3 regions of the Rhodococcus pseudokoreensis genome follow, and region 2 is predicted to be linked to each of the others. Evidence: riboswitches for the same ligand, from Rfam matches in the RefSeq annotation. Region 2 holds a riboswitch; each other region holds the start of a gene.
What was found. A riboswitch is a leader RNA that binds a small molecule or an ion and turns the genes downstream of it on or off. The one in region 2 is predicted to bind S-adenosylmethionine.
Positions count from the first base shown of each region.

Region 1: another riboswitch for S-adenosylmethionine. It lies ahead of JWS13_RS21190 (aminotransferase class V-fold PLP-dependent enzyme); the one in region 2 lies ahead of JWS13_RS46555 (putative leader peptide).
Region 3: another riboswitch for S-adenosylmethionine. It lies ahead of JWS13_RS09965 (bifunctional o-acetylhomoserine/o-acetylserine sulfhydrylase); the one in region 2 lies ahead of JWS13_RS46555 (putative leader peptide).

Region 1 covers NZ_CP070619.1:3,515,337-3,522,807, reverse strand. Annotated here, with positions in the region: gene JWS13_RS21220 (RNA polymerase sigma factor) at 1-730, shown strand, start outside; gene JWS13_RS21215 (agmatine deiminase family protein) at 709-1,734, opposite strand; gene JWS13_RS21210 (nitrilase-related carbon-nitrogen hydrolase) at 1,731-2,729, opposite strand; gene JWS13_RS21205 (TetR/AcrR family transcriptional regulator) at 2,726-3,352, opposite strand; gene JWS13_RS21200 (purine-cytosine permease family protein) at 3,380-4,861, opposite strand; partial or broken gene JWS13_RS21195 (MlaD family protein) at 5,133-5,706, shown strand; SAM riboswitch class IV at 5,790-5,904, shown strand; gene JWS13_RS21190 (aminotransferase class V-fold PLP-dependent enzyme) at 5,956-7,251, shown strand; gene JWS13_RS46470 (putative leader peptide) at 7,256-7,348, shown strand; gene JWS13_RS21185 (LLM class oxidoreductase) at 7,404-7,471, shown strand, end outside.
Region 2 covers NZ_CP070619.1:6,358,906-6,366,376, forward strand. Annotated here, with positions in the region: gene JWS13_RS34215 (hypothetical protein) at 1-406, opposite strand, end outside; gene JWS13_RS34220 (alternate-type signal peptide domain-containing protein) at 421-987, opposite strand; gene JWS13_RS34225 (HAD-IIA family hydrolase) at 1,208-1,981, opposite strand; gene JWS13_RS34230 (sulfite exporter TauE/SafE family protein) at 2,058-2,825, opposite strand; SAM riboswitch class I at 3,038-3,134, shown strand; gene JWS13_RS46555 (putative leader peptide) at 3,142-3,216, shown strand; gene JWS13_RS34235 (amino acid ABC transporter permease) at 3,483-4,355, shown strand; gene JWS13_RS34240 (amino acid ABC transporter ATP-binding protein) at 4,352-5,134, shown strand; gene JWS13_RS34245 (ABC transporter substrate-binding protein) at 5,171-6,142, shown strand; gene JWS13_RS34250 (GNAT family N-acetyltransferase) at 6,155-6,691, shown strand; gene JWS13_RS34255 (LLM class flavin-dependent oxidoreductase) at 6,688-7,471, shown strand, end outside.
Region 3 covers NZ_CP070619.1:959,959-967,429, reverse strand. Annotated here, with positions in the region: gene metX (homoserine O-acetyltransferase MetX) at 1-690, opposite strand, end outside; gene JWS13_RS09965 (bifunctional o-acetylhomoserine/o-acetylserine sulfhydrylase) at 687-1,970, opposite strand; SAM riboswitch class IV at 2,088-2,208, opposite strand; gene JWS13_RS09960 (NADP-dependent isocitrate dehydrogenase) at 2,484-3,707, shown strand; gene JWS13_RS09955 (MFS transporter) at 3,908-5,131, shown strand; gene JWS13_RS09950 (exodeoxyribonuclease III) at 5,167-5,973, shown strand; gene trpS (tryptophan--tRNA ligase) at 6,026-7,060, shown strand; gene yhjD (inner membrane protein YhjD) at 7,065-7,471, shown strand, end outside.

The DNA.
Region 1 (7,471 bases), 2.8 Mb from region 2:
GCGCACCCCGCAGGTGCTCGCCTGCATCTACCTGGTGTTCACCGAGGGCTATTCGGCCACGTCCGGTGACACCGCGATCCGCGACGAACTCTGCGAGGAGGCGCTGCGGCTCGGCCGGCTGTTGTGCGAACTGATGCCGGACGAGGGTGAGGCGTGGGCGTTGATGGCGCTCATGCTGTTCCACGACAGCAGGCGAGCCCAGCGCACCGACGCCGCCGGTGATCTCGTCCCCCTCGAATGCCAGGACCGCAGGCGGTGGGACCGGGCGAAGATCGAGGAAGGCGTCGTGTGCCTGCGGGCTGCCCGGCGCCGGGGCGGCGGTCCGTACAGCGCGCAGGCCACGATTGCCGCCGCCCACGCGACGGCGCCGAACTGGGAAGCCACCGACTGGGGCACCGTCGTCGCCGGATACGACGAGCTCGCCGCGTATGGTGACTCGCCCGCGGTTCGTCTCAATCACGCTGTGGCCGTGAGTTTCCGGGACAGTCCCGACGCCGGTCTCGCCGAGGTGGACGCGCTGGCCGGGGAGCCGAGGCTCGCCCGGACACACACCCTGCACGCCACCCGCGCCGACCTGCTGCGCCGAGCGGGCAGGCCGGCGGAGGCGAGCGTGGAGTACCGCGCCGCGATCGGATTGGCGGCGAACGAACCGACCCGGCGTTTCCTGACCCGGCGGCTCACGGAAGTGGACGGCGAAACCGCTGCCCGTCAGATCCGCCCGCGAGGCTGATGCTGGGTGATGCAGTGGATGCCGCCGCCCCGCGCGAAGATCTGCCGGGCATCGACGGTGACGACGCGGCGACCCGGGTAGACGCTCGACAGGATGTCCCGGGCGAGGGCGTCGTGGGGGTCGTCGAAGCCGCACGCGATGACGCCGCCGTTGACGACGAGATGGTTGATGTAGCTGTAGTCGACCCACCCCTCCTCGTCACGCAGGATGGTCGGCGCGGGCACCTCGACGATCCGCCACGGCGCACCGGACCGGTCACGGCTGTCGGACAGCACCTTCAGGATCTCGGCGGTCACCTCGTGGTCGGGGTGGGACGGGTCGCGCTGGCAGTGCACCAGGACCACCCCTGGCGCGGGCAGGGCCGCCACGATGTCGACGTGCCCCTTGGTGCCGAACTTCTCGGAATCCCGGGTCAGGCCGCGCGGCAGCCAGACGACGTGCTCGGCGCCGATCGTGCGCGCGAGTTCCGCCTCGACACCCGCCGCGTCCAGGCCGGGGTTGCGCAGCGGGTCGAGTTGCACCGTCTCGGTGACGAGCACGGTTCCGTGGCCGTCCACCTGAATTCCGCCGCCCTCGTTGACCATCGACGACGGGACCGGCCGGGCGCCCGACCACGCCGTGACGGCCGCGCCGATCGACCGGTCGCGGTCCCAGGTGGCCCACTCCTGCTGTCCCCAGCCGTTGAACACCCAGTCGACGGCACCGAGACGGTCCTCCTCGTCGAGGACGAACGTGGGACCGATGTCGCGCATCCAGGCGTCGTCGAGGGGCGCCTCGACCACGTCGATGTCCGGGGACAGGTACTGCCGGGCGACGTTCCGGTCTGCCGGATCGACGACCATGGTGACCGGTTCGAATTCGGCGATCGCGTGGGCGACGGCCGCCCACGCGGTCCGCGCCTCGTGGGCGTCGTCGACCGTCGCGGTCATCGACGCCCCGAGGGGCGGAAACGCCATCCAGACCCGCTCCTGCGGTTCCGTCTCGCTGGGCATCCGCCAGGTCATGACCGGGTCTCCGCGGCGGCGACCGTCGACGGGAGGCCGTAGGGGTGCTCGTGGTCGACGGCGTCCGTGAGCCGGGTGTACGTGTCCGGCCTGCGGGTGGTCAGGAACGGGAAGAGGTCGAGCCAGTCCTTGCGCTGATCGAGGTCGAGGTCGGCCACCAGGACCGCTTCCTCGTCGCGGGGAGCGGACACCAGCACCCGGCCGTACGGGTCGGAGATGAAGGAGGAACCGTAGAAGTCGATGCCGCCCTCGTTGCCGCACCGGTTCGGGACCACCATGAATGTTCCACTGGTGATGCCGTTTCCGACGATCACGTGCTGCCAGATCGGCTGCGTGTCGAACGCCGGGAAGCTCGGCTCGGACCCGATCGCGGTCGGGTAGACGAGGATCTCCGCGCCGCCGAGCGAGTACATCCGGGACACCTCGGGGAACCACTCGTCCCAGCACGTCGGCAGTCCGAGGGCGGCGCCGCCCAGTTCGGCCGGCCGGTAGACGGGGTAGGCGTCGTCGGCGGGGCCGCCGCGGAAGTAGGTGTCCTCGTAGTATCCCGCGCTGACGGGGATGTGCAGCTTGCGTGTCCGGGAGAGCAGTTCGCCGGACGGGGACACGAGGATGGCGGTGTTGAAACCGAGACCGTCCGGGCCGTCGGCCTTCTCGTACAGCGAGGCGTGGACGCAGACCTGGTGGCGGGCAGCGGCGGCGGCCGCGAACGTGTAGGTGGGTCCGGTCGTGAGGTCCTCGGCGTCGCGTCCGGGTGTGCCGGTCGCGCGGGTGTCGGCGGGGTACTTCGACAGCGTGAGTTCCGGCAGGAACACCACTTCCGCGCCGAGGGCCGCCGCCTCACCGATCGCGTCGGTCAACGCGGTGCGCAATGCGTCCGCGTCGGCGCGCCAGCGGTGCTGCACCAACCCGACCCGCAGCGGAGTGCGGGCGGTGGCCGTGGAACGTGCGGGGGAGGCGGGTGCGGGCAGCGCGGTGATCGTGCGGATGGTCATCGTTTTTCCTTCGTTCTGGTGGTGACGGGGTTGTCGGTGGTGCGGTCGGTGGGCTCGGACATCACGACGTCGATCGCGCCGAGCAGATGGGAGCGGGCGTCCTCGGTGGAGATCTCCTTGCAGAGCCACCGTCCGGACAGTCCTTCGACGAGGGCGGTCATCGTGACCGCGGTGCGCCGGGGGTCGAGGGAGGGGGAGATCTCGCCGGTGGCCTGCGCCTGCGTGATCGCGTCGGCGATCTCCGCGACCCACGCGGCGGTGGTCCGGGCGAGAGGCTCCCGCAGCGCCTCCTCGTACACGGCGGAAGCGCGTAACTCGTTCCAGGCCAGCGAGTTCTCCACGACCTCGGGGCGGTCCTGGATCTCGCCGAGGAGCGAGCGGGTGAGCCGGTCGCGTGCGGAGTCCGCGGACCCCTCGCCCTCGCTGCGGTAGTCGCGGGCACGGTCGTTGATGTAGTTCAGGGCGGCCTCGAGCAGGCCGATGCGATCCTTGAAGTGGTAGTACAGCAGTCCCGGCGAGACTCCCGCGACCTCCGCGACATCGTTGACGCGCAGCCCGCGGATACCTCGCTGGGCAATGGCCGTCGCGCTGGCCTTCAGAATCGCGTCGCGTCGCTCGCTCATCGGGGATCTCCTTCGGTTCGTGTCGCGCTAGGACGACGGCGCCTCGACCGGGGCCACGTGTTCGGGCCACAGTCGCAGCGCGACGAGGTAGCCGGCCACGGCGATGACCGACGATCCGATCAGACTGACATCGACACCGTGCGCGATGTCGGCAAGCGGCCCGGAGTACAGCGACGTGTCGACCGCGAGCAGGCCGAACAGCGATCCGGCCGCCCAGGGGATGACGGCGCGCAGATTCCAGCCGCCGGTGAACCAGTACCGCCCACCCCTCCGGCCCAGGTTGAAGACCTGGAGATCGACGGCGTCGTACTGCCCGCGCCGCGCAACCAGGAAGCCGGCGACGTTGATCGCCACCCACGGAGCGGCGAAACCGTTGAGCACCAACGTCATCGCCGTGATCGAATCGACGGCGTCGACGACGAAGACGCCGATGTAGAGCAGGGCCACCGCGAGCGCCGACGTGATCAGCGTCGTGTGGACGCGGCGCAACCGGGGGATCAGCGCCTCCAGGTCGAGTCCGCTGGCGTAGACGTTGAGGACGCCCTGGCCGAGTCCGCCCGCGAGGGCGACGAGCACGATCGGCAGCACGTACCAGCCGGGAGCCTCCGCCACCAGGTCGGCGACGTAGGAGTCGCTCAGCGTGGTGAACGTCGATGCGGTGAACGAACCGAACGCCGCGGTCAGGAACAATCCGAAGAAGATGCCGGCCATGGTGGCCGCGACGATCGAACGGTCGCTGAACCGCACCCGGGAGATCCGCCTGCTGTAGTCGCCGAGCGTCGGGGCGTAGGACAGCGGACCGCCGACGGCGAGGACCACGGCCAGAATCCAGGTGGGCCAGAATCCGCCGAGCAGGTAGTCGCCGCTGCCCGCTCCGCCGTCGAAGTGGCCACCGAATGCGAAGACCCCCAGCAGGAGCAGGGCCGCGACGATGGGCAGCACGAACTTCTGGAGCGCGACCACCGTGCCGTGGCCGAACAGTGCGACGGCCACGATCTCGGCGGCGATGATGCCGTAGCCGAGTGCGAGCATGCCGTTGTCGACCGGTGTGCCGAACAGGCGGTGGGCGGCGGCGATCAGTGCGTCGCCCGACGTCCAGACCGCGATCGCGGCGTACGCGAGGGCGAAGAGGAGGGTGAGCCCTGACCCGATCATCCGTCCGCTCACTCCGAAGTGCGCACCACTCGACACGGTGTTGTTCGTGCCGGTGCGCGGGCCCAGGAGCGACAGGGGAGCGATGAGGAGCGTCCCCAGCCCGATGCCGATCGCGCTGGCCGCCAGCGCGCTGCCGAAGCTGAGCCCGAATGTGATGGGGAGCCAGCCGAACACGATCACGGAGAACGCCAGATTGCCGCCGAAGAACACCGCGAGCATGTTGAGCGGTCGCGAATCGCGTTCCGATTCGGGGATGTACTCGACGCCGATCGTCTCGACGTGTCCGAACCGGTCCTCCGGCGGGGAGGGGGCGGTGTCGTCGAGGGGCATCGTCGGGTCGAGATTCGTGGACACTGCGGACCTCACATTCGGGGCGGAGGTGACCGGTATCACGTCCTGTTGGGTATCGAACATATTCCAAACTGAAAATTCAGTCAAGACCCGACGGTGACGTGCACCACCGCGAGCGGCGCGGAGTTTGCGCTGCTCCGGCGACCGGACTAGATATATGTGTGACCGATAGTCTCACTTATTCACCGGTCATCGGAGTGCCTGTGTCTGCCGCCACCACCGCCGCCGTCTCGTGATCCGGTGGCAGCTGATCGGCTTCGTACTCGTCGCCGTCATGGGGCTCGTCTACGTGGGTGCCAACGCCTCGACAACCTCCTCGGCTTCGGCGAATGCGCCGTGAACCTCGAACTGGAGACGTCGGGCGACATCTTCACCAACGCCGAAGTCGCCTACCGCGGCGTGCCGGTCGGTCGCGTCGGGGACCATGCCCCTCGCGGCGGACGGCGTCGTCGTCGAATTGAGGATCGACAAGAGCGCGCCCGACATTCACGCATCCGCGAAAGCCGTTGTGGCGAACCGGTCGACGCGCTCCACGCCGTCGTGACGGAACTCGGCGCGGCATTCGACGGAAAGGGGTCGGGTACGAGGGCACCCAAGCGATCCTCCAGGAGATGAAGCGCCAGGATCCGAACTTCGACGACACGCAGCAGGGCTTCCCGCAGAACACCGCCGCCACCTGCGCGGCCCCGCAGGGCAGTCTCACCGGCGTCCGCAGCGCGAACCGGATCGTGTTCGGCGACCCCGCCACCGTTCAACCGTGGGACTCCACCCCCAAGAAGGACCCGAACAAGCTGGACCTCAACCCGATTGCGAATCAGCTCGCCCCGCTGCTCGGGGTCACCCCCAACTGGCGCAAATCGTCGGACCCGGATTCCGGACCCTCCCGGTGTCGGGTTGACAACTACGCGCCGATCCTGCAATCTTCGAAACAGGTCACGAGTACCAGCGTCAAGCCCCGGCTAGCTGGTCGGCAACCCTCCACCGCGGCGGGGTGCTCCGGGTGACGACCAGGCTGAGGTTCATACCGAACCCGGCAAGCGCGGACTCCGAGAGGGCACCGACCCTGCGACGAGTCCCTGACTACGAGGGATGTCGTGATGACTGCTGTATTGACCGCTGACGTGTGTGTTGCCCCCCTGGCTCAGGTTTCGGGTTCCGACCTGCGGGTTCCGCTCGTTCAGGGCGGCGACTGCACCTACGTGAACTTCGACTACGCGGCCAGTGCTCCCGCGTTGGCGCAGGTCACGGACCGTATCGGGGCCCTGCTTCCGACGTACTCCAGTGTGCACCGCGGCGCCGGCTACGCCTCGCGGGTGTCGACCGAGTGCTACGAAAAGGCCCGCGATTCGGTGGCCCGGTTCGTCGGGGCGTGCGACGACCAGGTGGTGGTGTTCACCCGCAACACCACCGACTCACTGAACCTGCTCGCCAATTGCGTTCCCGGCAGCACCGTCGTCCTCGACATCGAACACCACGCGAACCTGCTGCCGTGGAAGGACTCTCGCGTCGTGCGGGCCGCGGACACCCTTGACGAGACCGTCCGGCTGCTCGTCGCCGAACTGTGCTCCAAGCCCACCGCCCTGCTCGCGGTGACGGGTGCCTCCAACGTCACCGGTGAGGTGCTGCCGATCGCCGCCCTCGCCGAGGTGGCGCATCGTTGCGGCGCACGGATTCTCGTCGACGCCGCTCAGCTCGCACCGCACCGTCGCATCGACGTAGAGGAGTGGGGTGTCGACTACCTCGCCTTCTCCGGGCACAAGCTGTACGCCCCGTTCGGCGCCGGCGTGCTCGTGGGCCGCCGGGACTGGCTCGACGCCGCCGAGCCCTACCTCGCGGGCGGCGGCGCGGTCCGGAACGTGACCGTCGAATCGACCCAGTGGGCGCCCGCCCCCGCCCGGCACGAGGCGGGAACCCCCAACGTGCTCGGCGCCGCGGCCCTCGCCGCCGCGTGCGATGCGCTGTCCGAACTGGACTTCGGCACGGTGGCCGAACACGAGGCGGCACTCACCGGCAGGCTCCTCGACGGCCTCGGATCCGTCGACGGACTGGAGTTCCTACGGCTGTGGACGGACGCCCCCGACACCGTGGGAATCGTGACGTTCACGATCGACGGTTTCGAGCCGGGCGAGATCGCCGCCTACCTGTCCGCCGAACACGGAATCGGAGTTCGCGACGGACGTTTCTGCGCACACCCGCTGCTGGGCCGCCTCGGCAGGCCCGACGGCGCCGTGCGGGTGAGCGTCGGTCTCGGAAGCTGCTCCGACGACGTGGATCGGCTGGTCGACGCCGTGCGCACCCTGGTGGCGGGAGGCCGGAACTGGGCCTACGCCAAGGAGAGCGGCCAGTGGAATCCGGTGCCCGAGACCCGCTTTTCGCGAGACGCGCTAGTATGACGGCATGGCATCGCAGGCTGGGAGCACAATGATTGCTCACTGGTGCCGTCGGCATGTGGATCTGTGCCGAACCGCCTCGGGTATGTGTTCGAGCTGACCGGTCTTCCCGTTCCGTTTCATTCACACGCACACGTCATTCCCGAGGAACCCTTATGTCTCGAGACAATGCCTACGTTTCCCGTCCCCTCCGCGTCGCCGTCGAACTGACCGGATCGGGACA
Region 2 (7,471 bases):
TCATGGCGCCGTCGTAGATCAGGGCCCCGCCGGTGGGCGCCCCCGTCGACGGACAGGACGCAGGGTTCAACCACACGGCAAGTCGCAACGGGACGTTCGTGGTCGTCGTGGTCTGAGACACGGAATCCAATCGGTAGTTCATGTCCACCGAGCCCGCATTGGCGACGGTGAGGGGTTGCTGCACCGCCGCGTTCTGCGTGAGATTCGTTCCGCCGAACGCGCTCAGCTTGTAAGCCGCGGACTGGGAACTCGCGTCACCGACGGCAAGCGCGAGGGTGCCGGATCGGATGGTGGCGTTGCTGATCGGTGTGCTGTCGTGCCACACGGCGCCGGTCTGCTGTGCGGAGACGAGAATCAGCACCCCGACCGACGCCGTGGCGAGTGCCCACCAGCGAAGACGTGTCATCGACGGTGACGGTTCTACCGCGTGTTCTGCTGCAGGACGAGTTTCATCGCCGACAGGTTGACGGCGGAATTCTGCGCTTCGCCGCCGTTGCCGACGCCGTCGCCGGTCGCGTTCTGGAAGTGCAGACGGACCTTCACCTGGATGGCGGCGTTGTCGTCGGCCGAGGTGATGGTGTTCGCGGCGATCGGGGCGCCCCCGACCGTGGCCGTCACGGTCTTGTCGAGACGGGCTATCAGTGCGGCGTCGCCACTGATGGTCGACGTGTCGGCGGTCAGGGTGGCCTGCAGGTTGTCGCCCGACGCGGTGATGGTGGAATCGCAGGTGTATTCGAGGGTGTCGCCGGGGACCAGCAGGAACTGGGTGATGTCGGCGATCGGTCCACCGGTGGTGGCGTCGGGGCTGACATCCGACCATCCGGCGCCGCCCGCCGCGCAGTCGTCCAGCGCGAGGGTGCCCGACTGGATCTCGGCGTTGCCGCCGATGTCCGTCTCGTCGTGCCAGTACGCGAGGCTGCCTGCCCCGCCGAGAAGGAGGAGTGCGCCTGCGCCTGCGGCGAGCGCAGCTTTGGTCTGCTTGTTCATGGCGTGTCATTTCTGGGGGCGGGGAAAGGAGGTGGCACATCTCGATGCCGTACCAACTATCCCGGCCGGTCGGTTTCTTGTTACCTCCTCGAATGTATTGTTGCCATCTCGCGATCTTCGGAACGCCGAAGAATTATTCGGCGGCCCGAAGGCTGCAGGCACCCGAGGTCTCGGTAACTGGATCAATCCAATTGTGCATGTGTACCAGGGAATTGAACCGTCAGCTGTGTGCGCGGTCGAACGGATCCGACGTGCGGCCGACCAGGTCGGCGACCGATTTGAGCACCGCAGTGGGGCGGTAGGGGAACAGTTCCACCGAATCCCGCGTCGAGATTCCGGTGAGGACGAGGATGGTCTGCAGCCCGGCCTCGAGTCCGCAGACGATGTCGGTGTCCATGCGGTCACCGATCATCAGCGTGTTCGCGGAATGTGCGCCGATGGCTCGCAGGGCCGAGCGCATCATCAGCGCGTTCGGCTTGCCCACGTAGTACGGGTCGCGGCCGGTGGCCCTGCTGATCAGTGCCGCAACGGATCCCGTGGCCGGAAGGGAACCCTCGCGCGACGGTCCGGTGGGGTCCGGGTTGGTGGCGATGAAACGAGCGCCTTTCTCCACCAAACGAATTGCGGTGGTGATGGCCTCGAATGAGTAGGTGCGGGTTTCGCCGAGGACCACGTAGTCGGGATCGTTCTCGGTGAGGACGTATCCGATGTCGTGCAGTGCGGTGGTGAGCCCGGATTCGCCGACGACGTAGGCGCTGCCGCCGGGGCGCTGGTTCGCCAGGAACGTCGCGGTGGCCAGGGCGGACGTCCAGATCGATTCCTCGGGAATGTCGAGGCCGGTGCGGAGCAGCCGGGCGCGGAGATCGCGCGGTGTCCTGATGGAATTGTTGGTCAGGACGATGAACGGGGTTCCGGACTCCCGGAGTTCGGCCAGGAACAGGTCGGCGCCGGGGACCAGATGCTCTTCGTGGACGAGAACGCCGTCCATGTCCATGAGATAGGTCCAGCCCGGGTGCTCTACTTCGTTGCTCACCGACTCAGTATGGGGGAGCGGGAGGGTGCATGCGCGACTATGCGAGCAGCCGGAACAGGCCGATGAGACCGACGACGACGATGGTTCCCCGCAGTGCGGTGGGGGACAGGCGGCGGCCGTAGCGGGCGCCGAGGACGCCGCCGATCAGCGAGCCCACCGCGATGAGGCCGGCGGCTGCCCAGCTGATCCGGTCGAAGGCCACGAGGGTGTAGGCGGTCGCGGCGACGACGTTGACGATGAGCGACAGCAGATTCTTCGCGCCGTTCATCCGTTGCAGGCTCTCCGGCAGGATCGCGCCCATCACGCCCATCAGCAGAATGCCCTGCGCAGCGGTGAAGTATCCGCCGTACACGCCGACGGCGAACGTGCCGACGGTCAGCAGGGTGAGCCGCGTCGTGCTCAGGCCGGCCTCGTGGCTGCCGCGCTGCTTCGCCCAGGCCTGGATCCTCGGCTGCAGCACCACCAGGATCAGGGCGAGGATCAGCAGTACCGGGACGACGAGTTCGAACACCGTTTCGGGGAGGTGCAGCAACAGCCACGAGCCGAGAACCGCACCGCACAGAGACGCCGGGATCTGCCACCGCAGCCGCGGTCCCTGCCCGGCCAGCTCCCGCCGGTACCCCCACGTGCCGGACACGCCACCGGCGACCAGGCCGATCGCGTTCGACATCGTGGCGGTCACCGGAGGGAACCCGAAAGCCACCAGGGTGGGGAAGGTGATGAGCGTGCCGCTGCCGACGATGGCGTTGATCGCTCCCGCGCCGACGCCGGCAACCAGGATCGCGATGACTTCGAGTGGTGTCACCGAGGCGACGTTACAAGGGCCTCGGACCGCCCGGCAGCCGGGTCAGGCGACGGTGCCGATACGCGACTGCCCGTCCCATCCAACCGCATCCCCGGCCACTTGTCAGCACTTCTGCGCACGGTGATTCTTGCGTTCGCTCGGCACCATTTCCCCTGTGGTGCAGGGAAATACCCCGTGTTGACGACCTCCGGGAATGCAGCTAGTGTTCGCTTCAACCATCCAGAGCGACCGAGAGACCTGGCTCGTTGACGTCGCAGCAACCCTTCCGAATCATTCGGGTGCGGGTGCTACCGCCAGGATCGATGGAAGGCAGCACATGAACTACCCCGCGCGCCCCGCGTGGCGCAGACGGCACATCGACCTGTGCCGTACCACCTCCTGCCACTGTTGACGAGGTCTCACAGCACGCTCACCGGGTAAAACGCCAGGTGAGCGCCTGATGCGCGCCCGCATCCCGTGGAAGACGCGCCCTCCTCCCCATCCCGTTTCCAGGTGAAAGGCCGCCTCCGTGATGTCTGTTCCCAGTGGTGAGCGAGCGTGAGCGCCCCCGTCCGGGCGCGTTCGGCCGCGCCCCTCGATTCCGAACCCTTCGGCGCCGGTGACCGCGCCGGGGACGCCGCGCTCGAGGTCGCGCGGCGGTGGCACCCGTGGCGGTGGGTGGTCAGCGCCGCCGTGCTGGTGCTGCTCGCCCAGTTCGTCCACGGCCTCGCCACCAACCCGGGGTGGGACTGGGCGACGTTCGCCAAGTACTTCACCGCCGGGTCCGTGCTGCAGGCGCTGTGGATGACGGTGAAGCTGACCCTGTGGGGGACGGTCCTCGGATTCGCGCTCGGTGTGGTGCTGGCGGTCGGCCGCCTGTCGCACAACCCGGTGCTGCAGGTGATCGCCTGGGTGTACATCTGGGCGTTCCGGTCGATCCCGCTGATCGTGCAACTCCTGTTCTGGTTCAACATCACGTACCTGTATCAGACTCTGTCGCTGGGTATTCCGTTCGGACCGGGCTTCTTCACGTTCGAGGTCAACGGCGTCATCAGCGGCTTCACCGCCGCCGTCATCGGTCTGGCGCTGCACCAGGCCGCGTACTCCGCCGAGATCATCCGCTCCGGCATCATCTCGGTGGACCACGGGCAGATCGAGGCGGCGCAGTCACTGGGCATTCCGCGTCGTCGCCAGTTCTTCAAGATCGTTCTGCCCCAGGCGATGCGCGGTATCCTGCCGAACGCCGCAAACGAGGTGATCAGCCTGTTCAAGGGCACGTCGATCGTGTCGACCATGGCGATCGCGGAACTGTTCTACCAGGTTCAGGTGATCTTCGGCCGCAACGGTCGCGTCGTGCCCCTGCTGATGGTCGCGACCATCTGGTACATCATCCTGACCACGCTGTTGTCGATCGGTCAGTACTACGTCGAGCGGCACTACGCGCGCGGATCGGCTCGGGCGCTGCCCCCGACTCCGTGGCAGAAGGTCACCCGGAAATTCGCCGAGATCCGCGACGCCGGCGTCTCCGTACCGAGAGGGGCCACGAAATGACCACCGACATCCAGCAGGCGGAGTTCGCGGTGGAGGTCCGCGGAGTCCACAAGTCCTTCGGCGCACTCGACGTCCTCCAGGGTGTGGACCTGCTGGTCCGCAAGGGTGAGGTGACGGTGATCCTGGGCCCGTCGGGTTCCGGCAAGTCCACGCTGCTGCGCACGCTCAACCACCTGGAGAAGGTCGACCGGGGCACCATCCGGATCGACGGCGACCTCATCGGCTACCGGCGCAAGGGCAACAAGCTCCACGAACTGCGGGAACGCGACATCCTGAGGCAGCGGTCCCGGATCGGATTCGTGTTCCAGAACTTCAACCTGTTCCCCCACCTCACGGTGCTGGAGAACGTGGTCGAGGCACCGGTGTCGGCGCAGGGCCGCGACCGGGCCGAGGTCGAGGCCGAGGCGATCGCACTGCTGGAACGGGTCGGCGTGGGTGACAAGGCCCACGAGTACCCGCGGCAACTGTCCGGCGGCCAGCAGCAGCGGGTCGCGATCGCCCGGGCTCTCGCGTTGCGCCCGGCCGTGATCCTGTTCGACGAGCCCACGTCGGCGCTCGACCCCGAACTGGTCGGTGAGGTCCTCGCCGTCATCAAACAACTGGCACGCGACGGCGCCACCCTCGTCATCGTCACCCACGAGGTGGGTTTCGCGCGGGAGGTCGCCGACACGGCCGTCTTCATGGACGGCGGCGTCGTCGTGGAGCAGGGCCCGCCCGCGCAGGTCATCGACGACCCGCAGCACGACCGCACCAAAGCCTTCCTCTCCCGAGTTCTCTGACCTCCACACTCCGGTGTGGATCCCCGAAAGGCATACATGTCCACCGCACGGTTCCGTAAGAAGATTCTGGCCTCGGCCGTCACCACCGTCGCTCTCCTCGCCGCCGCGTGCGGTGGCGGCGACGTCGAGGACGAGGGGGCGGGGCCGACCTCCGCCGCCGGCTACAACCTCACCGCGGATCAGAATCGCGTCACCACCGACGAGGTCGAGTCGATCGCCGCGAAGGTTCCCCAGCAGATCCGCGACCGCGGCACGCTCATCGTGACGGGCAGCGCCGGTTCTGCTCCGCCGCTGCGTTTCTACGCCGACGACGACAAGACGCTCATCGGCTCGGAGACCGACTTCGCATACCTGATCGGCGACGTTCTCGGTCTGAAGGTCGACCTCCAGGCGGCGGACTGGGCGCAGAACTTCGTCCGGATCGATTCGGGGGAGGCCGACGCGTTCATCTCCAACGTCACCGTCACCGAGGAGCGGAAGGAGAAGTACGACTTCTCGACGTACCGCCTCGACACGGTCGCGTTCGAGACGAAGAAGGACAGCGGAATCCAGATCAAGGAACCCAAGGACGTCGCGGGCCTGAAGATCGCGGTCTCCTCCGGCACCAATCAGGAAGCGCTGCTGGTGAAGTGGAGCGAGCAGAACGTCGCGGCCGGCCTCGAACCCACCGACATCACCTATTACCAGAACGCCACCGACTACTACCTGCCCCTCGCGTCGGGCCGCATCGATGCCTACTTCGGGCCCAACCCGTCGTCGTCGTTCCACGTGGCACAGGCCGGGGAGACCGAGATCGCCGGAACGTTCTCGGGCGCGGGCGACGCGCTCCAGGGTGAGATCGCCGTGCTCACCAAGAAGGACAACGGGCTGATCACCGCAGTCAACGAGGCCATCAACCACGTCATCGAGAACGGCATGTACGCAGAGGTTCTCGACCGTTGGAACATCGCGAACGAGGCCGTGAACACGTCGGTCGTCAACCCGCCCGGGCTCCCGAAGACCAGCTGACAAGGAGGAACCGTGAGCGAGAGGACCGACCCCGTGCAGACCGTGTTCGTCGATCAGACCGATCCACTGGCCGCGCCGCTGCTCGAAGAACTGGCGACCGAATACAGCACTCGGTACGGGCGCTCCCGGGACCAGATGTACGAGGACCTCAGCACGTATCCGGCGGAGGAGTTCGCCGCGCCGGGTGGCGCGCTGCTCGTCGTGGTCGAGGACGGGACGTCGGTGGCGGGCGGGGCCTTCCGCCGCTACGACGACACGACCGCGGAACTCAAGCGGATCTGGACCTCGTCCTCGCACCGCAGACGCGGACTCGGGCGCATCGTGCTGCGGGAACTCGAGGCGGAGATCGTCCGGGCCGGTTACTCACGCATCTTCCTCACCACCGGGCCGCGGCAGCCCGAGGCGGTGGCCCTGTACCTGGCCGCGGGGTACACGGCACTGTTCGATCGTTCCCTCCCACCGCAGGACATCGGAATCCACGGATTCGAGAAGCTCCTGCACACCGCCCTGCCTTCCGATTGCGCCGCAAAGGAGTACGAGTCCGTATGAAGTTTCTGCTGATGAGCCTGATCACTCACCAACCGGACCCGGTGACCGGGGAGAAGATCGGCACCGCGGCCAGGCTGCGGGAGGTCGTGGACTCTGCCGTCCTCGCCGAGCAACTGGGGTACGACGGTTTCGCGGTGGGCGAGCGCCACGAACATCCCTTCCTGTCCTCGTCACCGCCCGTGGTGCTCGGCGCCATCGCGGCGCGGACCAGCACCCTGCAGTTGTGGACCGCGGTGACCACGCTGAGCCTGCTCGACCCGGTCCGTGCGTTCGAGGACTACTCGACGCTCGACAACCTGTCGGGTGGCCGGCTGCAGCTCATCATCGGCAAGGGGAACGGCACCGCGCAGGCACAGCTGTTCCACGTCACACCGGACGACCAGTGGGACCGCAACCGCGAAGGGTACGAGCTGTTCCGGCAGTTGTGGGAGAGCGAGGACGTCACCTGGGAAGGCGCGTTCCGGCCGTCGCTCGAGCACGCCGTCGTCCTGCCACGGCCGCTGCAGCCGCGGATCCGGATCTGGCACGGCAGTGCGACGAGCAAGGAGTCGGTGGATCTCGCGGCCCGCTACGGGGATCCGATCTTCTCCGCGAACGTGACGTACCCCATCGACTCCTACGCCGAACTCGTCCGGCACTACCGGGAACGGTGGGCCCATTACGGTCACGATCCCGCCGGCGCCCTCGTCGGCGCCGGGACCGCCGGGTTCTACGTGACACCGAACTCGCAGGATGCGCTCGACGTGTGGCGCCCGATTCACGCTGCCCGGCTCGACTTCG
Region 3 (7,471 bases), 5.4 Mb from region 2:
GTGCGCGATCCTGCGGGCTATGCGCAGGCCGGTCCGGGGGATCCGGCCGGTGCCGTGATAGTCGCCGCCGAGCCAGTCGGGGTCGCTGGTGATGGCCTCGATCTGGGTGGTCTGCGTGCCGATCTGGTCCGCCGTGGCGCGGGCGCCGACCGCGAGGACGAGCGCCGACGCCACCTGCTCCGGGTACGTGACGGCCCACTCGAGCGCGCGCATGCCGCCCATCGAACCACCGACCACGGACGCCAGCTTGTCGATCCCCAGGAGGTCGGTGAACTTCTTCTCGGCCGCGACCTGGTCGCGGATGGTGATCTCCGGGAAGCGGCTGCCCCACGGGCGCCCGTCCTCGGCGATCGAACCGGGACCGGTGGTGCCGCGGCACCCCCCGAGGACGTTGGTCGCGACGACACACCACTCGTCGGTGTCGATCGGCGCACCCGGACCGACCATTCCGCTCCACCAGCCGGGGGAGGGGTGCTCGTCGGTGACGGGGCCGGTGACGTGGGAGTCGCCGGTCAGGGCGTGCTCGACGAGCACCACGTTGTCGCGGTTCGGGGACAGCTCGCCCCACCGCTGCACGGCGAGGGTCACGGACGGGATCACCGCACCGTTCTCGAGCTCGAGCGATCCGATGTCGACGGTGCCGAGACGTCCGTCGGCCACGGGGAGGTTCTGCACTGCGCTCACGGTCAAGATGCCGCCGCCGTAATTCCGGTTTCGATATCGGCGATGATGTCGTCGATCCCTTCGATGCCGACTGCCAGGCGGACCAGTCCGGGGGTGACGCCGCTGGCCGCCTGCTCCTCCGGGGTCAGCTGGGAGTGTGTGGTGGATGCCGGGTGGATCACCAGCGAGCGGACGTCGCCGATGTTCGCGACGTGGCTGTGCAGGGTGAGCGCGTTGACGAACTTCTTGCCCGCGTCGATGCCGCCGGCGAGTTCGAACGTCACGATGGCGCCCGCGCCCCTCGGCGCGATCTGCTTCGCGCGGTCGTACCACGGCGACGACGGGAGCCCGGCGTATCCGACGGACACGATCTCCGGCCGCGCCTCCAGGTACTGGGCGACGGCGGTCGCGTTGGACACGTGCCGCTCCATCCGCAGGCTCAGCGTCTCGAGGCCCTGCGCGATGAGGAACGCGTTGAACGGGGAGATCGCGGAACCGAGGTCGCGCAGCAACTGCACGCGCGCCTTGAGGGCGTACGCGGGCGGCCCGAGTTCGGAGTAGACGACGCCGTGGTAGCTCGGGTCCGGGGTGGTGAAGCTGCTGTGCCTGCCCTGGGTCCAGTCGAACGTGCCGCCGTCGACGATGACGCCGGCGATGGCCGTGCCGTGACCGCCGAGGTACTTGGTGGCCGAGTGCACCACGATGTCCGCGCCGTGCTCGAGCGGGCGGATCAGGTACGGGGTGGCCACGGTGTTGTCGACGATCAGCGGGATCCCGTGCTCGTGCGCGACGCCGGAGATGCCGGGCAGGTCGAGCACGTCGTTGCGGGGATTGGAGATGGTCTCGCCGTAGAACGCCCTCGTGTTGTCCCGGACCGCGTTCTTCCACTGCTCGAGGTCGTCGGGGTCTTCGACGAACGAGACCTCGATGCCGAGCTTGGGCAGCGTGTAGTGGAAGAGGTTGTACGTGCCGCCGTAGAGGCGCGGGCTGGAGACGATGTGATCGCCCGCCTCGGCGAGGTTCAGGATCGCGAACGTCTCGGCGGCCTGTCCGGACGACAGCAGCAGGGCGGCGACGCCGCCTTCGAGGGCGGCGATGCGCTGCTCGACCGCGTCCTGGGTGGGGTTCATGATGCGGGTGTAGATGTTGCCCGGTTCGGCCAGACCGAACAGCGCGGCAGCATGGTCGGTGCTGTCGAACGTGTACGAGGTGGTCTGGTAGATCGGCAGCGCCCGCGCCTTGGTGGTCGCGTCGGACGTCTGCCCGGCGTGGATCTGCTTGGTCTCGAACGACCAGTTCTCGGTCATGTGCTGTCTACTCCAGTGGTCTGACGAGGCGCGGACGACAATCTGGTTCGTTCGCGCGCAGGGCTTGTCTGGGCTCTATCTACGACAACAACAACGCATCATGAACCTCCGATGTCGGACCCGCGCTTGTCACCCGACTGTTGTATGAATCAGGGAACCAGGTCATCACCCGGGGCACCCCACCGCGGCGGAGGGTTGCCGGCCAGCTAGCCGGGGCTCGTTGCTGGCACTCATGACCTCTGTCGAATCTTAGCGGCTGGGGTGGAACGACCGGAAACGGCACCGATCAGGCCCTGCCGGCAGGGAAAAGTTACCCGCCGGTAGGGGGTGGGATTTCGCACCCACATCTTGCGCGCCCCGGCTATAGCAGTACGCTTGTCTTGTTTAAGTGCGGTCTCCCCGGCGGCCGCATCGACGTCTACGTTTGATAAGCGAACCGTTCGCGGACCCACTCACGAAGTGCGCCCGCAACCGTGTAACCAGGGAATCTTCCTAGGAGGACGCGAAGCACCCATGTCCAAAATCAAGGTTGAGGGCACCGTCGTCGAACTCGACGGCGACGAGATGACACGCATCATCTGGCAGTTCATCAAAGACAAGCTGATCCATCCCTACCTGGATGTGAACCTGGAGTACTACGACCTCGGTATCGAGTACCGGGACGAGACCGACGACCAGGTCACCGTCGACGCGGCCAACGCCATCAAGAAGCACGGCGTCGGTGTCAAGTGCGCGACGATCACCCCGGACGAGGCACGCGTCGAGGAGTTCGGCCTCAAGAAGATGTGGCGGTCGCCCAACGGCACCATCCGCAACATCCTCGGTGGCACGATCTTCCGCGCGCCGATCATCATCTCCAACGTTCCGCGACTGGTTCCGGGCTGGACGAAGCCGATCATCATCGGCCGTCACGCCTTCGGCGACCAGTACCGCGCCACCGACTTCAAGGTCCCCGGCCCCGGCAAGGTGATGATCACCTACACGCCCGAGGACGGCAGCGAGCCGATCGAGCACGAACTGGTGAACTTCCCCGAAGGCGGCGGCGTCGTCCAGGGTCAGTACAACTTCACCAAGTCCATCGAGGACTTCGCGCGCGCCTCGCTCAACTACGGCCTGCAGCAGAACTACCCGGTGTACCTGTCGACCAAGAACACCATCCTCAAGGCGTACGACGGCGCGTTCAAGGACATCTTCCAGCATGTCTACGAGACCGAGTTCAAGCCGGAGTTCGACGCGGCCGGACTCACCTACGAGCACCGCCTCATCGACGACATGGTCGCGTCGGCGCTCAAGTGGGAGGGCGGCTACGTCTGGGCCTGCAAGAACTACGACGGCGACGTCCAGTCCGACACCGTCGCGCAGGGCTTCGGATCGCTCGGCCTCATGACCTCCGTGCTGCTGACCCCGGACGGAAAGACGTGCGAGGCCGAGGCCGCACACGGCACCGTGACGCGTCACTTCCGTCAGCACCAGCAGGGCAAGCCGACGTCCACCAACCCCATCGCGTCGATCTTCGCGTGGACCCGTGGACTCGAGCACCGCGGCAAGCTGGACAACACCCCCGACGTCATCGGCTTCGCTCAGAAGCTCGAAGACGTGGTCATCAAGACCGTCGAGGGTGGCCAGATGACCAAGGACCTCGCGATGCTGGTCGGCGGCGACCAGGGCTACCTGACCACCGAGGAATTCCTCGGCGCGCTGGACATCAACCTCCAGAAGGCCATCGCCGAGCAGTAGGCACTCGAGCCACAGCAGTACGAAACGGGACGTCCTCGCGAGGGCGTCCCGTTTCGCGTCTCCGGGGCCGGGTGAGTCATCTCACGGCCGCTCGCGGCGCGAAAAGCGGAATCCGGGGAAGAGAATTCCGGTGTGGGTCGTTGCGCAACGAGGCGCCGTGCGCCGCGTAGTCGTATTTCTGCCTAGTCGAAAGTCCTGCTGTGAGCACTTCCACCCCCGTCCGCCCCGAGCACCTCGGTGTCATCGCTCAACATCCGTCCGTCCGCAAGCTCGCCATGATCGCGCTCGCACTCGGCGGCTTCGGGATCGGCACCACCGAGTTCGTGGCGATGGGACTGCTTCCCGAAATGGCGTCGAGCCTCGGGATCACCGAGCCGACGGCCGGGCACGTCATCTCGGCGTACGCCCTGGGTGTGGTCGTGGGCGCGCCGCTCATCGCCGCGCTCACCGCGCGGGTGCCCCGCAAGACGCTGCTGATCGCGCTGATGGCGGCGTTCACGATCGGCAACGCCGCCACCGTGTTCGCACCGAACTACGGGGTGCTGATGGCCGCGCGGTTCGTCGCCGGTCTCCCGCACGGCGCGTACTTCGGCGTCGCCGCCCTGGTGGCGGCGCACCTCGCCGAGCGCGGACAGCGCGCCCGGGCGGTCGCGCTCGTCATGATGGGCCTGTCGGTGGCCAACGTCATCGGTGTGCCCGCCGCCTCGTGGCTGGGACAAGCGCTCGGCTGGCGCAGCGCCTTCGCCCTCGTCGCGCTGATCGGTGTCGTGACGCTGGGCGCGATCTGGTCCTGGGTGCCCGCGCTCGCCGCCATGCGGATGACGAACCCGCTCACAGAACTCGGTGCTCTGCGCCGCGCGCAGGTGTGGATGACGCTCATCATCGGCATGGTCGGATTCGGTGGCATGTTCGCCGTCTACACCTACATCAGCACGACCCTCACCGATGTGGCCGGGTTGTCGCGGTCGCTGGTGCCGCTGGCGCTGATGATCTACGGGCTGGGCATGGTCGCGGGCAATCTGATCGGCGGCACGCTCGCCGACCGGGCGCTGATTCCCGGTCTGTTCGCCGCGATGACGGCGCTCGGGGTGGTGCTCGGCATCTTCGTGATCGCCTCGCACAACCCGTACACGGCGCTGCTGCTGGTGTTCTTCGTCGGTGCTGCCGGCGCGTCGATGGTTCCCGGACTGCAGACCCGGCTGATGGACGTCGCCGCCGACGCCCAGACCCTCGCCGCGTCGCTCAACCACGCGGCCCTCAACATCGCGAACGCGTTCGGGGCGTGGATCGGTGGCGTCGTCATCGCCGCCGGTTACGGCTACACGGCGCCCGCCGCGGTCGGTGCGCTGCTCGCCGTCGCGGGCCTCGTGGTCCTCACCGTGGCCGTCGCGATGGAACGCCGCAGCGCCCGTTCGTCTCGGTAGCCGCGCTGTCGTACGCGTCCGCTACGGTGCTTGCCGTGCCACACATCATCACCACCGTCAATGTCAACGGAGTCCGCGCGGCCGCACGCAAGGGACTCACCGAGTGGATGGAGCGCACGGAGGCCGACGTCGTCTGCCTGCAGGAGACGCGGGCGTCCGACGATCAGCTCGCCGAGACTCTCGCGCCCGCCCTGGAGGGCGGATGGAACCTGGCGTCCGCGGAACCGTCCTCGAAGGGGCGAAACGGCGTCGCGATCCTGTCCCGGAAACCGGCCGACGCCGTCCGTGTCGGCCACGGCGACGAGGAGTTCGCTGCCGCGGGCCGCTACATCGAGGCGGACTTCGACGACCTCACGGTGGCGAGCCTGTACCTGCCCTCGGGGGAGGCCCAGACACCCCGGCAGGAGGAGAAGGAGCGGTTCATGGACTCCTTCGCGCGGTACCTCACGGCTACGGCCGAGGCCGCCGTCGCGGCCGGTCGGCACGTGGTGGTCTGCGGCGACTGGAACATCGCCCACACCGAACTCGACCTGAAGAACTGGAAGACGAACAAGAAGAACTCCGGGTTCCTGCCCCACGAGCGGGAGTGGATGTCCGCGCTCTTCGCGGAGGACGCGCACTGGTCCGACGTCGTGCGCCTGCTCGAACCGGACGTCGCCGGACCGTACTCGTGGTGGTCGTACCGCGGGAAGGCGTTCGACAACGACTCCGGCTGGCGCATCGACTACCAGATCGCCACCCGCGAACTGGCGGAGCGCGCCAAGCAGGCCGTCGTCGAGCGCGCCGAAACCTACGACCAGCGGTGGTCCGATCACGCGCCGGTCACCGTCCAGTACCGGTGACGGGCGGTATCTGATTCGTGTCGTCACGGCACACGTGAAAAGATCAATACTCATGTCGACCCCTGCAGCTCAGAAACCCACCGCGAAACCGCGGGTGCTCTCCGGCATCCAGCCCACCGCCGACTCGTTCCACCTCGGCAACTTCCTGGGTGCTCTGCAGCAATGGGTGCCTCTGCAGGACGACTTCGACGCGTTCTACTTCATCCCGGACCTGCACGCGATCACGGTGGCGCAGGACCCGAAGGAACTGCGCCGCCGCACGAAGATCGCGGCGGCACAGTTGCTGGCGCTGGGAATCGACCCCGACCGCGCCACGCTGTTCGTCCAGAGCCAGGTCCCCGAGCACGCGCAGCTGGCATGGGTTCTCAACTGCATCACCGGTTTCGGTGAGGCAAGCCGCATGACGCAGTTCAAGGACAAGTCGTCGAAGCAGGGCAGCGAGAACGCCAGCGTCGGGCTGTTCACGTATCCGGTGCTGATGGCCGCCGACATCCTGCTGTACCGCCCGCAGCGGGTCCCCGTCGGCGAGGACCAGCGCCAGCACCTCGAACTGGCCCGCGATCTCGCCCAGCGGTTCAACACCCGGTTCGGGAAGGCGTTCGTCATTCCCGAGGCTCAGATCATCAAGGGCACCGCCAAAATCTACGACCTGCAGGATCCGACGTCGAAGATGAGCAAGTCCGGTCCGAGCCCGGCCGGCCTGATCAACCTGCTCGACGACCCCAAGGTGTCGGCGAAGAAGATCAAGTCCGCGGTCACCGACAACGAGCGGGAGATCCGGTACGACCCGCAGGCCAAGCCCGGTGTGAGCAACCTGCTCACCATCCAGTCGGCGTTGTCCGGCACCCCCGTCGAGACGTTGGTCGCCGGGTACGAGGGCAAGGGCTACGGCGACCTGAAAACCGATACGGCCGACGTTCTCGCCGAATTCGTGACACCGTTGAAAGCGAAAGTGGAGGGGTACCTCTCGGACGAGGCGGAACTCGATCGTGTCATCGCGGCCGGTGCCCACCGGGCCCGTGAAGTGTCGTCGCAGACGTTGGCGGCCGTGTACGAGAAGGTAGGGTTTTTGACACCGAAGGGATAGCACTGTGGCTGACGAACCGAGTTTTCTCGACAAGCAGCGGGCAGCGCGCCCCTGGTTCGACCATCTGATGCGGGCCGCACAGCGGTACCAGAATCAGAAGGGTGACTACTACGCGGCGGGTATCACGTATTTCAGTGTGCTCGCATTGATTCCGATCCTGATGGTCGCGTTCGCCATCGCCGGTTTCGTGCTCGCCGGGCAGCCGGAGTTGCTGCAGGAACTGCAGGACGGCATCACGAAGAACGTGCCCGGAAGTCTCGGTGACACGCTCAACACCATCATCGATTCGGCGATCGCGTCCCGCGCCAGCGTCGGTATCCTCGGTCTGCTCGGTGCCGCCTACGCCGGACTGGGGTGGATGGCGAACCTGCGTGACGCGCTCACGGCGATGTGGGAGAGCCAGCGCGAGTC